DNA from 3 places in the Streptomyces sp. NPDC059649 genome. Region 2 is predicted to be linked to each of the others. Evidence: riboswitches for the same ligand, from Rfam matches in the RefSeq annotation. Region 2 holds a riboswitch; each other region holds the start of a gene.

Region 1 (4,336 bases), on a different contig from region 2:
GTTGCCCCCGCAGGCGGCGAGGCCGGTGGCGAGGGTGGCGACGGCGGTGCCTGCGGTGAGGCTGCGGAGGAGTCTGCTGCGAAGGCTGGCGGTGTGCATGGCTGTCCTTGGTTCGGTGAGTGAGGGTGGTGGCGTGTTGCTTGTTCGGCGGGGTCAGAGCACCTTGCTCAGGAAGTCCCTGGTCCGCTCGTGTTTCGGGTGGTCCAGCACCTCGGTGGGCGGGCCCTGTTCGACGATCCGACCCTCGTCGAGGAAGACGACCTGGTCGGCGACCTCACGGGCGAATCCGATCTCGTGGGTGACGATGATGAGGGTGGTGCCGCTGGTGGCCAGGTCCTTGATGACGGCCAGCACCTCGCCGACCAGTTCGGGATCAAGCGCGGAGGTGGGTTCGTCGAAGAGGATGACCCCCGGCCGCAGGGCGAGCGCGCGGGCGATGGCCACCCGCTGCTGCTGGCCGCCGGACAGTTGCCGCGGATAGGCGCCGACCTTGTCGGCCAGGCCCACCCGGCCGAGCAGCTCGCGGGCCAGCTCCTGGGCCTGGGGCTTGGTCAGCTTCCCGGTGGCAACGGGAGCGGCTGCCACGTTGTCAAGCGCGGTCAGATGCGGGAAGAGGTTGAAGTTCTGGAAGACGAAGCCGATCCGGCCGCGCTGGCCCAGGATGACCCGCTCGCTCAGCTCCTTGAGCCTCTCACCGTGCCGGCGTACGCCGATCGGCTCGCCGTTCACGCTGACGTAACCGACCTCGGGCTTCTCCAGATGGTTGATCACCCTCAGCAGGGTGGACTTGCCGGACCCGGACGGCCCCAGAATCACGGTGACCTCGCCCGGCCGCACGGTCAACTCGACGCCGTCCAGCACCCGGTGGGCGCCGTACCACTTGTGCACGTCGTGCACCTCGACGGCAGCCGGTCGTATCTCGGTGGCGTCGGTGGTCTCAGTCAGCTCGGTGCTACCAGCAGTCTCGGTGGTCATACCGCCGCCTCCCTCCGGGCTCGGGCCCGCAGATCACGCAGACTCGTCCGCAACTTCTGCAACGGCGTCGGCGGAAGGGTGCGCGTTGCGCCCCGGGAGAAGTACCGCTCGACGTAGAACTGGACGACGGAGACCGCACTCGTGAGGATCAGGTACCAGACGGTGGCGACCAGTAGCAGCGGGACGATGTCACCCGGGTAGGTGCTGCCCATGCTCTGCGCGGATCCGAACAGATCGAGCAAGGACACGTAGAAGACGAGCGAGGTGCTCTTGATGAGATTGATCAGCAGATTGACGTAGTTCGGGGTGATGGAGCGCAGTGCCTGCGGAAAGACGATCTTCGTGAACTGGTGGCTCTTCGGCAGGCCGAGTGCCGATGCCGCCTCGTGCTGCCCCTGGTCGACCGCGAGGATGCCGCTCCGCACCACCTCGGACGCGTACGCCGCCTCGTTCAGGCTGAGTCCGACGACCGCAACGACGATGTCGGTGGCGAGCCGGGACTCGTCGAAGCTGAAGAAGGCGGGCCCGAACGGAACCCCCAGGCTCAGCGTCTTGTACAGCGCGCTGAAGTTGTAGAGGAACAGCAGCACCACGATCAGCGGGACCGAACGGAACAGCCATGTGTAGGTCCAGCTGACCGCCCGCAGTACCGGGCTCCGGGACAGCCTGCCCAGGGCGACCAGGATGCCGCCGAGCAGACCCAACACGGCACTGTACGCCGTCACTTCGAGGGTGATGAGCAGACCGTCGAGGATCGTCGGGCGCAGGAACCAGTACTGGAACCGGTCCCACTGATAGAAGGGGTTGGTCACCAGTCCGTGGGCGATCTGGGCGACCAGCACCAGCACGATCGCCGTGGCGATCCAGCGGCCCGGTCTGCGCAACGGCAGCACGCGCTGGGCCGCCAGTGGCCGCGGTGCGGTGTCGTCGCCCGGCCGTTCGGCCTCGGCGGGGCGTGCGGTACGAGGCGCGGAGGAGAGTTCGGGGGTCTCCTCGGCAGGAGGCGCTGAGGCGGGGGATACCGCAGCGCCAGGAGATTGACTCATGGAGGGCTCCAGCGAATTCGGACACCCCGGGCCACGGATGCGGCAACGACACCGCAGAGTCGGCAGGACTCTGCGTGACGATGCGCACGGGGCATGCGGAACGGGGGCTGGGCAGGAAGGGCGCACACCACGACAGCGGTGGCGTCACAGATTCAGAAGACCGTCAGCCTCGGCAAAAGGCACAGCAGGTGCCTGTGCCGGTACCGGTACACAGCGCGCTGTTGACGCGGAGTAGATCGACCGAACGGTTCGCGCACAGCAACAGGCAGCCGCGGCGCCGCCATGCGGCCGTCCCGAAAGCTGCGTACATTCCGTCACCGTCACTGTTCCGGCCCCTGAGGGCCTCGCGCTTACCGAAAGTCTCCGGCCCGGTCGTCACCTGGGGCACCCCACCGCGGCGCGAGGGTTGCCGGTCAGCAAGCCAGGGCTTGTCGCTGACACTCATGACCGATCTGCGGCGTAAGTTAGACAGACCTCGGACATGGTTGTCAAAGCCTGCCCGACCTGTGGGACGACAAAACAGGTCGGGGTGAACCTGGCGAGCTGCCGAGGAGTCCCGGTGTGGACCGGAATCGCTGCCGATTCGCGCCTCCGGTGTGGCGGATCTCCCTCAGAAATGCGCATCCACGCAGTCACAGCCCCGCCGTGGCAATACGACATGGCGTAATACTCCGGCAACACACCTGGTCGGCAAACGCGGTTACGGTCCCTGCCATGCCTTCCACCCAACGCCGCCGCCCACAGCAGGGAGTCGACCCGACGAGTGTCAGCCCCTGCGGCCCGAAGCTCAGATCCCGGGCCTCGAAGAGGTGCACACGCGCCGCCGAGTCGAGCGAGATGACGTACGAGCCGGGCCTCAGCCACGACTCGGCCGTGATGCCGGCCTCCGCACGCAGCTCGCGGCGCGCGCACTCCTCGTCGGTCTCACCGGACTCCTTGCGGCCGCCGGACAGAGGCAGCCCGCCGGACAGCGCGCCGCGCGACAGGCCCGCGCCGCCCACGCCCCGCCCCGCCCCGCCCCGCCCGCCAACCCGTCACCTGGGACCAGCACCCTCACACGCCGGGGCCGAGTAGTCGTCACGACCGGTCAACCGCGCAGGCCATGACGGACAGAGTTCAGTCGTTCCAGGTCCAGCGGATGCCGAACCGGGCCGGGCCGGTGTTCAGGGCAAGGGCGTGGGCGCACCCGGTGCTGTCCAGGCGAATCCGGCGGCTGGTGGCCGGGCCGCCGTCCGCGGGTTCGTTGAACTCCTCGCAGAGGGCCGGCAGCGCGGTGGGGTGGAAGGCCGCCTCCAGGAGGTACTCGCGGGTGATCATCCGCAGGGTGCGGCCGCAACTGCCTTGGGTCGCGGGCTGCTGTGGCACCAGGTTGACCAGCTCATACTCCATGATCAATGTTTCACCGCAGTGCAGTGGACGGTCGAAGAGCAATTCGGCGGCGAGCATCCCGGCCGTCTCGTCCTTCACCGTGCGGCCCAAGCGGCAGTTGCGCAGCGCGCGGAGTCGGGGAACGCCGGAGCCGGGTTCGTCCTCGTAGAACAGGGTTACCCATCGGTCGGGGCCGTCCCGGTCCGCGCGCAGGATCTGCCGGTTCCACGCCCGGAGTTGAGTGCGGCCGGGCCCGTACTCGTAGCGGTCGTGCTGACTGATCCGGATCAGGTACGGATCTGAGTCGACGTCCAGCCCGGACAACAGGGCGGCTACCCGGTCCGCGTGGGGTTTGAGCGCACCGATCGGCAGCATCCGCGCCTCCCGGCGGCCCCGGCCTCGGGGTCTGGGCTTTCCCAGCAGTCCGCTCAGCCCACCGGATGGAATGCCGAGGATGTCCTCAAGGTGCGGCAGCGCGGCCAGCGATCCGGGCCGTTCCGGCCGGGTGCGGCCTGACTGCCAGGAACTGAGGGTGGCAACGCTGACGGGTGTGCCACGCTGCCGCAGCCGGTGCTGGATACGGTCCAGTGCCAGCCCGCATGCGCTGACCGCGGCCCGTAGTGCGTCCGCGAAGGGCATTGGCTCACCAGGCCCTGGCAGTAAGGGGGTTGGCGCCATGGTGGGTAACCAACCCTTCCGCCACCACGTTGTCAATGGCCGGCCTCGCAACCCTCAAACCGAGAATTCCCGCGCTTCCTCGCCATGCGGACACTCACTACCGTTGACGCGGTGGCAGCCACTGATCCGGAGAGAACTTCCACGCTCCCCATCGCTTTGGAGGCGAGGCATGAGATTCCGTACCCGGATATGGGCTGCCCTGGTGGCACTCGGGCTGGCCCTGGCCATCACCGCGCCCGCGGCCGCCAAGACTGGGCCCCGCGCCGCCC
Region 2 (4,336 bases):
TGGCCCTCCTCAAGGGTGCGGTAGCCGTCCATCTGGATCGCGCTGTAGTGGACGAATACATCCGCACCACCGTCGACCGCGATGAAGCCGTACCCCTTCTCCGCGTTGAACCACTTGACGGTGCCCTGAGCCATGCCTAACTCCCCTATTACTGGCCCTTGCGCAGGACCGCACTCCGCGGACCCGGGTCAGACCTCACCCCGCGAAAGGCCCGTGGGGTGTGCGCCGGAACGCGTCGACCGCCGCTGAATGTATCTGGACCGATGCCCAGCGCAACAGGTCAATCGGACGAGAATTCTGGCACCGGAGAATCGGCTATATGCGGCGAAATCGCGATTCTCCCGGGCAAGCCGGGCCGGGCATAGGCGTATCTAACCGACAAATGCCGCACACACTTTGAGCACAACTCAGCACGGATTCTTATGCGCTCGGCATACCCGGGGACATATACAGCGGGGAGATCGCCACAATGCTATCCCCTTTCACGAAACGGAATTGCCCCGTCCGTTTTTGATGGACGGGGCAATTCCGGTCAAGCGGGGGAAAGGATGGCGCAAATCCGCGCCTGTTCGATCACCGTACGGGCAAGGCCGCGCCACCGGGAGGAGGCGCGGCCCAGGTCCGACGGAAGGTCAGCAGCCTCCGGCCACCGCGGGGATGATGGAGACGCCCGCGCCGTCCGGCGTCGGCGTCTGCAGGCCCTGCTCGAAGCGGACGTCGTCGTCGTTGACGTAGACGTTCACGAAGCGGCGCAGCTTGCCGGCGTCGTCGAGCACCCGCGCCGCGATGCCCTGGTGGTTCTTCTCCAGGTCGGCGATCACCTCGGAGAGGGTCGCGCCCTCGGCGGTGACCTCGGCCTCGCCACCGGTGTACGTGCGCAGGATGGTGGGGATGCGGACCTTGACGCTCATGGTTCTGCCTTCCGGACAGGGATTACGGAGTACGGGTGCGGGGACTGCGCGGGCTCAGCCGGCCAGGCCGGCCGCGCGGAACGCGTCCAGGTTCGGACGGATCGTGGCCGAGGGCCCGGTGGTCGGCGCGACCGCGTCCAGTGTCTTCAGGCCGTCACCCGTGTTGAGGACGACGGTGGTCAGCGCCGGGTCGAGCAGACCCTCCTCGATGAGCTTCTTGGTCACGCCGACGGTCACCCCGCCCGCGGTCTCCGCGAAGATGCCCTCCGTACGGGCCAGCAGCTTGATCGCGTCCACGACCTGCTCGTCGTTGACGTCCTCCACCGCACCGCCCGTACGGCGCGCGATGTCGAGCACGTACGGGCCGTCCGCCGGGTTGCCGATCGCCAGCGACTTGGCGATGGTGTTCGGCTTCTGCGGGCGTACGACGTCGTGCCCGGCCTTGAAGGCCGTCGACACCGGCGAGCAGCCCTCCGCCTGGGCGCCGAAGATCTTGTACGGCTTGTCCTCGACCAGCCCGAGGGCGATCAGTTCCTTGAGGCCCTTGTCGATCTTCGTCAGCTGGGAGCCGGACGCGATCGGGATGACGATCTGGTCCGGCAGCTGCCAGCCGAGCTGCTCGCAGATCTCGTAGGCCAGGGTCTTGGAACCCTCGCCGTAGTACGGCCGCAGGTTGACGTTGACGAAGCCCCAGCCCTCGCCGAGCGGGTCGCCGATGAGCTCCGAGCAGAAGCGGTTGACGTCGTCGTAGTTGCCCTCGATGCCGACCAGGTCACCGCCGTAGACCGCGGCCATGACGACCTTGCCGGCCTCCAGGTCGTGCGGGATGAAGACGCAGGACTTGAAGCCCGCGCGGCGCGCCGCGGCGCCGACCGCACCGGCGAGGTTGCCGGTCGAGGAGCAGGACAGGGTGGTGAAGCCGAAGGCGCGGGCGGCCTCGACGGCGATCGCGACGACACGGTCCTTGAAGGAGTGCGTCGGGTTGCCGGAGTCGTCCTTGACGTACAGGCCACCGGTGACGCCGAGCTCGGCGGCGAGCCGGTCGGCCTTGACGAGCTTGGTGAAGCCGGGGTTGAGGTTCGGCTTCTCGGCCACGTCGGCGGGGACCGGGAGCAGCGGGGCGTAGCGCCAGATGTTGTCGGGGCCGGCCTCGATCTGCTTCCGCAGGGCCTCAGGGTCGCCGCTCGGCAGGTCGTAGGCGACTTCGAGCGGCCCGAAACAGCTGGCACAGGCGAAGATCGGACCGAGATCGAAGCGCTCACCGCATTCCCGGCAGGACAGCGCGACGGCGGGGCCCAGGGCGACGGGGGTGGGGTTTGCGGTGGTTTCGGTGACTTGCACAGCCATGGAGGCGAGGCCCTTTCTCCTCATCTTCCTCGCGGCGCATCTCGTCGCGAGACGGATTTGGCACCTTCCCTAGCCGGGAGCCTCGGCGCGCTGGACGCGGAGACCGACTGGAGGGTTGCCGGGGCTTCAACGGGCCGTATCCCTCTGCCCCTCTGGATGAGCGGTATGGCGCTGGGCCGAAACCCAGGCGTTTGTCGCGAGGCGACCCCGGCATGCGAGGGTCATCCGCGTTGTTCAAGACTGTAACCGAAGGCACTGACAGTTGAGATAGTCGTCCGAACCGCGAGATGGATCACACGATGGATCACCTGGCGACCGCTGCACCGGCAGCCACCGAGGAGTAAGAGACGTGCTGGAAGAGGTGGAGCGCTGGCTGCGCAGCCGCTCCTGGTCGGCTGCCGACCGCCCGTTGGAGCAGCTGCTGGCGGCCAAGCGCCAGACGGGCCGTACGGTCAGCGTCGTCCTGCCCGCGCTGGACGAGGAGGCCACGGTCGGCACGATCGTGGCGACGATCCGCGCCGAGCTGATGACCGACGCCGTCCCGCTGGTCGACGAGCTGGTGGTGCTGGATTCCGGTTCCACCGACCGGACGGCCGGGGTCGCGGCGGCGGCCGGCGCCAAGGTCGTCCACCGTGACGCCGTGCTGCCGCGGCTCCCCGCCGTCCCCGGCAAGGGCGAGGTGCTGTGGCGCTCGCTGCTCGCGACCACCGGCGACATCATCTGCTTCGTCGACGCCGATCTGCGGGAGTTCTCCGCGACCTTCGTCTCCGGGATCGTCGGACCGCTGCTGACCGACCCGGACCTGCAGTTCGTCAAGGCGATGTACGACCGCCCGCTGGAGACCGGGGGCGAGGGCGGGGGTCCGGGCCAGGGCGGCCGGGTCACCGAACTCGTCGCCCGTCCGTTGCTCAACCTCCACTGGCCGCAGCTGGCCGGTTTCGTCCAGCCGCTGGGCGGCGAGTACGCGGCCCGCCGTTCCCTGCTGGAGCGGCTGCCCTTCCCGGTCGGCTACGGCGTCGAGCTGGGCCTGCTCGTCGACGCGCTGCACACGGTCGGCCTGGACGCCCTCGCCCAGGTGGACGTCGGCGTACGCAGGCACCGCCATCAGGACGGCCAGGCCCTCGGCCGGATGGCCGCCGCGATCTACCGCACCGCCCAACTCCGCCTGGCCCGCGGCCACTTGGTGCGGCCCCGGCTCACCCAGTTCGACCGGGGCGAGGCGGGTTTCGTGCCCCGCACCACGGACGTGGACACCGAGGAACGGCCGCCCATGACCGACATCCCGGAATACGCGGCCAGGCGGGCGGCCTGACCCGCGTCGCACGTTTGCACGGATCCGTCACTGGTTAATCTCGCGACATGGTCTCCGAGCGCAATGTGGTGCACGCAGGTGCCGAGGTTCTCGTCGCGTCCAATCGCGGACCGGTCTCGTACGCCCTGGGGGAAGGCGGGGCGCTGACCGCGAAGCGGGGCGGGGGCGGGCTGGTGTCGGGGCTGTCGGCGATCGGACCCGAGACGGACGCGGTGTGGGTGTGTGCCGCGCTCGGTGAGGGCGACCGGGAGGCGGTGCGGCGGACCGGCGACGTGCTGGACCGGGCCGACACCGGCGGACAGCGCGTCCGGATGCTGGACATCCCGTCTCATATCCACGCCGACGCCTACAACGGCATCGCCAATTCGGTGCTGTGGTTCGTCCACCACATGCTCTACCAGACGCCGCTGGAGCCGGTCTTCGACGCGGAGTTCCGGCGGCAGTGGGGGGCCTACGAGGCGTACAACCACGCCTTCGCGCGGGCGCTCGCCGCCGAGGCGGGCCGGGGCGCGGCGGTGCTGGTGCAGGACTACCACCTGGCGCTGGTGCCGGGGATGCTGCGGGCGCTGCGGCCGGACCTGAAGATCGCGCACTTCTCGCACACCCCCTGGGCGCCGCCCGAGTACTTCCGGATGCTCCCGGACGGGATCGCCGAGCAGCTGCTGCGCGGGATGACCGGCGCCGACCAGCTGGGGTTCCTGACGCACCGCTGGGCGGACGCCTTCAGCGCGTGCTGCGCCGAGGTGCTGGACGGCACCGGCGGCAC
Region 3 (4,336 bases), on a different contig from region 2:
GAGGACCGTCACCGCACCCGACACCACCCAGCCCGCCGCAGGCGCAACGGCGAGAAACCCCCGCGGCGGGACGGACGGGTACGTACGGGGGCGCCGCAAAGCGCAACGGCGAGACCCCCACGGCGGGACAGACAGGTACGTAGGCGGCGCCGCCAAGCGCGCAACGACGCGCAACCAGCACGGCGGGACGGCCAGGTACGTGGGAGGCACCCCGCTTAAGCGGGCACGCAACGGCCGTCCTCCGTGCGGTAGTTCCAGCGGGCGCCGTCGGAGACGAGTTCCTTGACCGCTCGGAGGAAGCGGTCGACATGCTCGTCGGGGGTGCCGGCGCCGAAGGAGACGCGGATGGCGTTGAGGGACCGCTCGCCGGGGGCCGCGTCGGGGGCGCCGCACTCGCCGGGGTCCTGCGGGTCGCTGCCCAGCAGGGTGCGGACCAGCGGGTGCGCGCAGAAGAGGCCGTCGCGGACGCCGATGCCGTACTCGGCGGAGAGGGCGGCGGCGAAGTGGGAGCTGTTCCAGCCCTCGACGACGAAGGAGAGCACGCCGACGCGGGGGGCGTCGTCGCCGAAGAGGGAGAGGACGCGCACCTCGGGGACCTCGGCCAGCCCCGCGCGGACCCGCGCGATCAGTTCCTGTTCGCGGGCGACGAGCGTGTCGAAGCCCGCCTCGGTGAGCGCCTTGCAGGCGGAGGCGATGGCGTAGGCGCCGATGACGTTCGGCGAACCGGCCTCGTGGCGGGCGGCCGTGGTGTGCCACTCGACGTCGACGCCGCCGTCCGCGCGCCGCGAGACCTTGCGGCTGGCGCCGCCACCCGCCAGGTACGGGTCGGCGTCCTGCAGCCAGTCCGCGCGGCCGGCCAGCACACCGGCGCCGAACGGCGCGTACAGCTTGTGGCCGGAGAAGGCGACCCAGTCGACGTCGAGTTCGGCGAGGTCGACGGGGTGGTGCGGGGCGAGCTGTGCGGCGTCGAGGACGATCCGGGCGCCGTGCGCATGTGCCGCGGCGGCCAGTTCGCGGACCGGCCACAGTTCGCCGGTGACGTTGGAGGCGCCGGTGACGCAGACCAGGGCCGGCCCGTAGGGCTCGCGGTCGGCGAGCGCGTGCTCCAGGGTCGCGACCGCCTGCTCCGGGGTGCGCGGGGCGTTGAGGTAGCTGACCGTCAGGTCGGCGCGCTGTTCCCAGGGCAGCAGCGAGGCGTGGTGCTCGGTCTCGAAGACGAAGACCCGGGTGTTCCGCGGGAGTACGGCGGCGAGCAGGTTCAGCGAGTCGGTGGTGGAACGGGTGAAGACCAGCTGGTCGTCGGCGCGGCAGCCGAGGAATGCGGCGATCGTGCGGCGGCTGTTCTCGAAGAGGTCGGTGGAGAGCTGCGAGAGGTATCCGGCGCCGCGGTGCACGCTGCCGTAGTAGGGGGCGTAGGCGGCCACGTCGTCCCAGACCCGCTGCAGTGCCGGGGTGCTGGCGGCGTAGTCCAGCGCGGCGTAGTCGACCTCGCCGCCGGTCACGAGCGGGACCAGGACGTCCCGGCCGAGCACCGGCAGCGGGGCACAGACGGAACGGTCGGCGGCAACGGCGGAAACGGACATGGCGAACTCCCGTAAGGCGTAAGTGAATTGAGCGAATTCGCTGCGGCGCGGGAAACGGCGGCGGCGCTTTCGGGTGTGCTGAAGCGCGCGGCGCGGGACGCAGCGGGAAAGGAAAAAGGGCGCGAAAAAGGGGCCTTCGGGCCCTATCGCATTCGCTGATTCACGGAAGTTCTCCCTCGAGGACCAGGATCCCTGGCGAGGGATCCGCGCTTGCCGCAGACCTCGCTGCCTGCGGCCTGGTCATCACCCGGGGCACCCCGCCACGGAAGGAGGGTTGCCGGACAGCGGGCCGGGGCCTGTGTCGCTGTCACTCGTGACCTGCGCAGCATCATGCCACAAGAGCATTTACGCGCAAGGGCTCAGTCCGTATGACGGACTGAGCCCTGCGTCACACCCTGTGTCACCGGCCGCTCAGGCGTTGCTGGCGGCCACCCAGCGCTCCAGTGCGCGCTTGGCCTCGCCCGAGTCGATCGAGACGGCGGCCTGCTCGATGCCGAGGCGGATGCGGTCGGTCAGCGGGGCGTCCGACGGCTCCAGCGCGGCGAGTGCGGCCGCGGAGTTCAGCAGCACCGCGTCACGGACCGGGCCGGTCTCGCCGTCCAGCAGCCGGCGGGCGACGTCCGCGTTGTACGAGGCGTCCGCGCCGCGCAGCGCCTCGACGGGGACGAGGGGGATGCCGACGTCGCGGGGGTCGAAGGGCTCCTCGCGGACCGTGCCGTCGCGCACGATCCAGACCCGGGAGGTGGCGGTGGTGGTCAGCTCGTCGAGGCCGTCGTCGCCGCGGAAGACCAGCGCGGAGGAACCGCGCTCGGCGAGCACGCCGGCCAGGATGGGCGCCATCCGGGCGTCCGCGACGCCGGTCGCCTGGGCCTTCACCCGGGCCGGGTTGGTCAGCGGGCCGAGCACGTTGAACGTGGTGCGGATGCCGAGCTGGCCGCGGGCGTTGGCGACGTGCCGGAGGGCGGGGTGGAACTTCACCGCGAAGCAGAAGGTGATGCCCGCCTCCTGCGCGACCTCGGTGACCCGCTGGGGGGTGAGGTCGAGGTTGACGCCGAGCTTCTCCAGGACGTCGGAGGCGCCGCTGGCGGAGGACGCGGCGCGGTTGCCGTGCTTGACGACCTTGGCGCCGGTGCCGGCCACGACGATCGAGGACATGGTGGAGATGTTGACGGTCTTGGCGCCGTCGCCGCCGGTGCCGACGATGTCGACGCTGGGGCCCGGCACCTCGATCAGCCGGGCGTGCGCGTACATCGTGCGGACCAGTCCGGAGATCTCCGCGACGGTCTCGCCCTTGGCGCGCAGGGCCACCGCGAAGCCGGCGATCTGGGCGTCGCTGGCCTCGCCCCGCATGATCCGGTCCATCGCCCAGGCGGTGTCGTCGGCGGTGAGGTCCCGGCCGTCGAGCAGGGCGTTCAGGATGCCCGGCCAGGTGTGGGCCGCCACGCTGTCGCCGCCCACCGGGGTCACAACGTTCATGGTCCACGCTCCTGGTCTGTGTCCTGCTTATGCAGTCACCCTATCGAGAGGGACGGCACGCCGGAGGGCCCCGTCCGATGCTCGGACGGGGCCCTCTGGGTGGCGTACTACCTACGGTGCGCTACGAGGCACGCGAGGGATCAGTGGTGGCCGTGGCCGCTGGTGATCTCCCGGTACTCCTCGACCGTGGGCTTGGGGATGACGCTGTCCTCGCCGTAGTAGCTCTTGGAGAGCTTGGCGCGGAGCTTCTGCGACCGCTTGATCTTGCGGCGGACGCCGTTCTCGTCGACCTCCGGGCCCAGCTCCAGCGGCTCGGGCTGCTCGTGCTGCGTCAGGAAGTGCAGCTGCTCCTGGTCGAGCGGCTCGTGGACCTCGATGAACTCACCGTGCGGCAGGCGCTTGATGATGCCGGACTCGCGGCCGTGCAGCACCTTGTCCTTGTCGCGCCGCTGCAGACCCAGGCAGATCCGCTTGGTGGCGATGAAGCCCAGCACCGGCCCGACGAAGAACGCGATCCGGACGAACCAGGTGATCGAGTTGATCGACAGGTGGAAGTGGGTCGCCCACAGGTCGTTGCCGCCGCCGATCAGCATCACGAAGTACGCGATCAGCCAGGCCACACCGAAGCCGGTGCGGGTGGGCACGTTGCGCGGGCGGTCCAGGATGTGGTGCTCGCGCTTGTCACCGCGGACCCAGGACTCGACGAACGGGTAGACCGCGATGGCGACCAGGACGAGCGGGAAGAGGAGGATCGGGATGAGCACACCGAAGTTGATGGTGTGGCCCCAGAAGTTCCACTCCCAGCCCGGCATGACACGGACCAGGCCCTCGGCGAAGCCCATGTACCAGTCCGGCTGCGCACCAGTGGAGACCTGGTCCGGCCGGTACGGCCCTATGGCCCACACGGGGTTGATGCTGGCGACCGCGGCGATCACCGAGATCACGCCGAAGACCAGGAAGAAGAAGCCTCCGGCCTTGGCCATGTAGACCGGCAGCAGCGGCATGCCGACGACGTTGGTGTTGGTCTTGCCGGCACCCGGGAACTGCGTGTGCTTGTGGTAGAAGACCAGGATCAGGTGCGCCACCAGCAGGCCGAGCATGATGCCCGGAAGCAGCAGCACGTGGACCGTGAAGAACCTCGGGATGATGTCGTGCCCGGGGAACTCGCCGCCGAAGATGAACATCTGCAGGTACGAACCGACCAGCGGCATCGCCAGGATGACGCCCTCGATGAACCGCACGCCGGTGCCGGAGAGCAGGTCGTCGGGGAGCGAGTA

Evidence for each region. Region 2 has a riboswitch for S-adenosylmethionine ahead of thrC (threonine synthase). Riboswitches for the same ligand answer to the same signal wherever they lie in the genome.
Region 1: another riboswitch for S-adenosylmethionine. It lies ahead of ACFV1J_RS00215 (amino acid ABC transporter permease); the one in region 2 lies ahead of thrC (threonine synthase).
Region 3: another riboswitch for S-adenosylmethionine. It lies ahead of ACFV1J_RS34545 (aminotransferase class V-fold PLP-dependent enzyme); the one in region 2 lies ahead of thrC (threonine synthase).

The regions. Positions count from the first base shown of each region.
Region 1 covers NZ_JBHWDV010000001.1:39,973-44,308, reverse strand. The annotation lists gene ACFV1J_RS00225 (ABC transporter substrate-binding protein) at 1-99, opposite strand, end outside; gene ACFV1J_RS00220 (amino acid ABC transporter ATP-binding protein) at 154-975, opposite strand; gene ACFV1J_RS00215 (amino acid ABC transporter permease) at 972-2,021, opposite strand; SAM riboswitch class IV at 2,363-2,470, opposite strand; gene ACFV1J_RS00210 (NUDIX domain-containing protein) at 2,654-3,022, opposite strand; gene ACFV1J_RS00205 (hypothetical protein) at 3,138-4,028, opposite strand; gene ACFV1J_RS00200 (S1 family peptidase) at 4,237-4,336, shown strand, end outside.
Region 2 covers NZ_JBHWDV010000027.1:34,332-38,667, forward strand. The annotation lists gene ACFV1J_RS25170 (cold-shock protein) at 1-134, opposite strand, end outside; gene ACFV1J_RS25175 (MoaD/ThiS family protein) at 633-911, opposite strand; gene thrC (threonine synthase) at 966-2,258, opposite strand; SAM riboswitch class I at 2,276-2,421, opposite strand; gene ACFV1J_RS25185 (glucosyl-3-phosphoglycerate synthase) at 2,608-3,570, shown strand; gene ACFV1J_RS25190 (trehalose-6-phosphate synthase) at 3,618-4,336, shown strand, end outside.
Region 3 covers NZ_JBHWDV010000056.1:65-4,400, forward strand. The annotation lists gene ACFV1J_RS34545 (aminotransferase class V-fold PLP-dependent enzyme) at 216-1,583, opposite strand; gene ACFV1J_RS34550 (hypothetical protein) at 1,611-1,742, shown strand; SAM riboswitch class IV at 1,785-1,902, opposite strand; gene trpD (anthranilate phosphoribosyltransferase) at 1,995-3,059, opposite strand; gene ACFV1J_RS34560 (cytochrome bc complex cytochrome b subunit) at 3,200-4,336, opposite strand, start outside.